DNA from 2 places in the Streptomyces chengmaiensis genome. Region 2 is predicted to be linked to the other one. Evidence: predicted binding sites of a transcription regulator. Region 2 holds the regulator's gene; the other holds the start of a gene.
What was found. The regulator HspR, encoded in region 2, represses chaperone genes until heat shock. The targets are predictions, from matches to a motif close to TTGAGNNNNNNNNNCTCAA.
Positions count from the first base shown of each region.

Region 1 (2,393 bases), on a different contig from region 2:
GCGGAAGTCGGAGCCGACCTTGTCGATCTCGTCGAGCAGCACGACGGGGTTCATGGACCCGGCTTCCTTGACGGCCCGTACGATGCGTCCCGGCAGCGCGCCCACGTAGGTGCGCCGGTGGCCCCGGATCTCCGCCTCGTCCCGTACGCCGCCGAGCGCGACCCGTACGAACTTCCGCCCCATCGCATGCGCGACGGATTCGCCGAGCGAGGTCTTGCCCACGCCGGGCGGGCCGACCAGCGCGAGAACCGCGCCTCCGCGCCGCCCGCCGACCACGCCGAGCCCCCGGTCGGAGCGCCGCTTGCGCACCGCCAGATACTCGGTGATGCGCTCCTTGACGTCCTGCAGGCCCGCGTGCTCGGCGTCCAGGGTCCGCTTGGCGCCCTGGATGTCGTACGCGTCCTCGGTCCGCTCGTTCCAGGGCAGTTCGAGGACGGTGTCCAGCCAGGTGCGGATCCAGCTGCCCTCGGGGCTCTGGTCGGAGGCCCGCTCCAGCTTGTCGACCTCCTTGAGCGCGGCCTCGCGCACCTTCTCCGGGAGGTCGGCGGCCTCGACGCGGGCCCGGTAGTCGTCGGGCTCGTCCTCACCGTCGGCGGGCTCGCCGTTGAGCTGCCGCAGTTCCTTGCGCACGGCGTCCAGCTGACGCCGCAGCAGGAACTCGCGCTGCTGCTTGTCCACGCCTTCCTGGACGTCCTTGGCGATGGCCTCGGCGACGTCCTGCTCGGCGAGGTGCTCCCGCAGTTGTTCGACCGCCAGCTTGAGGCGGGCCACCGGGTCGGCGGTCTCCAGCAGGGCGATCTTCTGGGGGGTGGTCAGGAAGGGCGAGTAGCCGGAGTTGTCGGCGAGCGCGGAGACTCCGTCGATATGCTGCACCCGGTCGACGACCTGCCACGCGCCGCGCTTCTTCAGCCAGTCCGTGGCGAGGGCCTTGTACTCCTTGACCAGTTCGGCGACCGCGCCGGGGAGGGGGTCGGGCACATCCTCCTCGACCCGCGTGCCCTCCACCCACAGCGCGGCCCCGGGTCCGGTGGTGCCTGCCCCGATGCGCACCCGCCCGCGGCCGCGGATCAGGGCCCCGGGGTCGCCGTCGGAGAGCCGGCCGACCTGCTCCACGGTGCCCAGGACTCCCGTCGCGGCGTACGTCCCGTCGACCCGGGGCACCAGCAGCACCTTCGGCTTCCCGCCTTCTGCACGCGCCGCGGCCTGGGCCGCCTCGACCGCGGCGCGCACATCGGCGTCCGACAGATCGAGCGGCACCACCATGCCGGGCAGCACGACCTCGTCGTCGAGCGGCAGCACCGGCAGGGACAGTGCGGTGACGGCATTGGACTCAGCAGCCATGATCTCCCCTTCGGCATTCAAGTTGAGCTGTATCGACTCAATGCAGGAGAGACGGCAGATGTTCCCCGACGCTCGTTCGCCCACAGCGATCACGCACCACGGGGCCGGCCGCAACTACCGCACCACGCCGGCGACGACCGCGACGGCCTGGGCCCGTGGCTTGCCGCGGAGTACGAGGCCGTGCACGGCCTCAAGCAGTGCCGCCCGATGCAGTCCGGCGCCGCACGGAAACCCCTCGCCCCGCCACCCAGCCCCATGTAACACTCCTATAGAAGCAGTGTCTATTACAGGGGGTTCGATGTCGTTCCCGTCCGTCGCCGATGCCGTCACCGCCTGGGTGGACGGCTGGGTCGTCTCGCGCGGCGCGGCCGATCCGATCGCCGAGCCGTGGGGCTTCACCGTGCACGTCGGGCAGGTCACGCACGCCACCCGGCATGTGCTGACCGCCCGGGACGAGGCCGCGGTGCGCAAGGTCGCCGAGGCCGTGGCCGCGCCCTCGGTCTGGCTGAAGGTGTTCGCGGACCCGGCGCGGGTGCGGGCCTGGGCGGGGCCCGTGTGGCGCGAGGACGAGCCGGGCTTTCTGATGGCCGCGGAGCTGTGCGGCGGCTCCGTGGCCGCGCCTGACGGCTACACCCTGACGACCTGGACACGCGGCGGCGTCGTCCGCGCCCTGGTGACGGCCGCCGACGGCTCCTTCGCCGCCCGCGGCCAGATCGCGCCCACGGGCCGCACCGCCGTCGTCGACCAGGTGGAGACCTCGGCGGCGCACCGCCGCAGGGGCCTCGGCAGCCTCGTCATGCGCACCCTCCAGAACGCGGCCCTCGACCGCGGCGCCACGGTGGGCGTGCTGGGCGCGACCTCGCAGGGCCGGGCTCTGTACGAGTGCCTCGGCTGGCGCGTCCAGGCCCCGCTGGTGAGCCTGTTCTTCGACACCTCGGCCGGCCCGGCGGCCTGACGACCGTTGAATCGGTTTGTCGCGAGCCGCCGCGGGCGGTGAGGATGGCGTCCCGGACGCCTACGACCAGCGCCTGGAGGCCGTCAGCATGTCATCG
Region 1 covers NZ_JARWBG010000001.1:330,236-332,628, forward strand. Annotated here, with positions in the region: gene lon (endopeptidase La) at 1-1,341, opposite strand, end outside; gene QCN29_RS01450 (GNAT family N-acetyltransferase) at 1,640-2,296, shown strand; gene QCN29_RS01455 (spermidine synthase family protein) at 2,385-2,393, shown strand, end outside.
Region 1: a site for HspR is predicted at 1,364-1,382, ahead of lon (endopeptidase La). Genes of this name have one in related genera too.

Region 2 (2,393 bases):
GAGCAGTTCTGGCTGCACGGCATCCCGTGGGAGGAACAGATCTCGTACGGGCCGACGTTGGACGGCATCACCGGCGTCCAGCGCTCCATAGCGAAGCTGCTCGTCGAAGGGCACGTCGACGAGGCGATCGCCCGCCGCCTGGGGATGAACGTGCGCACCTGCCGCGCCCATATCGCCAAGCTGGGCTCGGCGCTGGGCAGCGGCAGCAGAACGCAACTCGGCTATCTGATCGCGCAGTCGGGCATCCTCGAGCATGAGCAGGAGCGCTGCCCCCGGCTTCCCCGGATGGCGGCGCAGAACCAGTGAGTCCCCGCCCGCGTACGGGCGGGGCCGCCACCGCCGCCGCCCGTGTGCCCCACAGGGCGTGTGAAGGCGCTGTGGGGCGCTGAACGGCTCCGGCAGCTCCTGGACCACCCGGGCTCCCAGACCGGCGCACACACGCCCGCACGGGGCGGCCCTCGGCCCACGGCGCCGGCGGGCACGGCACGGGCTGACGGGCTGACTGGCTGACTGGCTGACTGGCTGACTGGCTGACTGGCTGACTGCAGCGTGCACAGGCACACAGGCGCACGGTCTTTCTGGAAGCAAACGGAGATCCCCGCCGGACGGCGTCCGACGGGGATCTCCGGTCATCAGCGCCCCGAAAGGCGCGGTGTCTGCATCCATACGCGGCTCCGCCGCGGGCGTGGCCGGCCACCACGTGCCGGCACACGGTCGACGGCCCGTCGCGGCGCCGCCTGCGGAGCGCTCAGTCCCCGGACCGCTTGGGCCGCCAGACCACCAGCGCCCCGGTCTGCTGCACGTCCTGATACGGCACCAGGTCCCGCCGGTACGACGCGTGCACCTGTGCCTCGCGCTGCCGCATCGCCGCCGCCGCGCCCTCCACGGCCGCGGACAGCTCGGCGACCTTCTGCTGCAGTGCGGCGACCTGGTTCTGCAGTTCGATGATGCGCTTGATGCCGGCCAGGTTGACGCCCTCGTCCTGGGACAACTGCTGGACGGCGCGCAGCAGTTCGATGTCACGGGCCGAGTAGCGCCGGCCGCGACCGGCGGTGCGGTCGGGAGAGACCAGGCCGAGCCGGTCGTACTGGCGCAGCGTCTGCGGGTGCAGGCCCGAGAGCTGGGCCGCCACCGAGATCACGTACACCGGCGTCTCGTCGTTGAGCTCGTACGGGTTGCGACTGCGTCCCGACCGGCCTTCCATGTCAAGCTCCCTTCGCGGCCTGGAACAGCTCGGCCCGCGGGTCCTCGTCCGCGGCGGCGTCGCGGTAGGCCTCCAGCGCTTCCTTCGCCTTGTCGCCGAGCTGGGTGGGCACGGCGACCTCCACGGTGACCAGCAGGTCCCCTCGGGTGCCGTCCTTGCGGACCGCGCCCTTGCCGCGGGCGCGCATCGTACGGCCGTTGGGGGTGCCGGCCGGCAGCTTCAGCGTCACCGGCGGACCGCCCAGGGTGGGCACCTTCACCTCGCCGCCGAGTGCCGCCTCCGCGAAGGTGACGGGCACGGTGACGGTGAGGTTGTCGTCCTTGCGGCCGAAGACCGGGTGGGCGTCGACATGCACCACCACATACAGATCGCCCGCAGGGCCGCCGCGCTCGCCGGGCGCGCCCTTGCCGCGCAGCCGGATGCGCTGCCCGTCGGCGACGCCTGCCGGGATGCGGACCTGCATGGTGCGCGAGGAACGGGCGCGCCCGCTGCCCTTGCACGTCTCGCAGGGGTCCTGCGCGATCAGTCCGCGCCCCTTGCAGTCCACGCACGGGTCGGTGAGCGAGAACGACCCGCTGCCGCCGCGCGAGATCTGTCCGGTGCCGACGCAGGTCGGGCACACCCGCGGCGTGCCGTTCTTGTCGCCGGTGCCGGAGCAGGCCGTGCAGGGGGCCTGGCTGGACATCCGCAGTGGGACGGTGGCCCCGTCCACGGCCTCGGTGAAGCTGAGCGTCACCTCGGACTCGATGTCCTGGCCGCGGCGCGGCTGGGTCCTGGCGCCCGCGCCGCCCGCGCCTCTGTTGAACAGCCCGCCGAAGACGTCGCCCAGGCCGCCGCCGAAGCCGCCCGCGCCGCCCGCGCCGCCTGCCCCGCCCTGGGGACCTCCGCCTCCGAAGAGGTCGCCCAGGTCGAAGTTGAAGGTGCCGCCGGGCCCCCCGGCCCCCGGCGGACGGAAGCCGCCGTTGCCGAAGAGGGCGCGCGCCTCGTCGTACTCCTTGCGCCGCTTGGGGTCGCCGAGCACGTCATTGGCCTCGGAGATCTCCTTGAAGCGCTCCTCGGCCTTGGCGTCGCCCTTGTTGGCGTCCGGGTGGTTTTCGCGGGCGAGCTTGCGGTACGCCTTCTTGATCTCGGCGTCGGTGGCGTCCTTGGGGACGCCGAGGACCTTGTAGTAGTCCTTCTCGACAAAGTC
Region 2 covers NZ_JARWBG010000002.1:334,575-336,967, forward strand. Annotated here, with positions in the region: gene QCN29_RS03370 (helix-turn-helix transcriptional regulator) at 1-306, shown strand, start outside; gene QCN29_RS03375 (heat shock protein transcriptional repressor HspR) at 749-1,204, opposite strand; gene dnaJ (molecular chaperone DnaJ) at 1,206-2,393, opposite strand, start outside.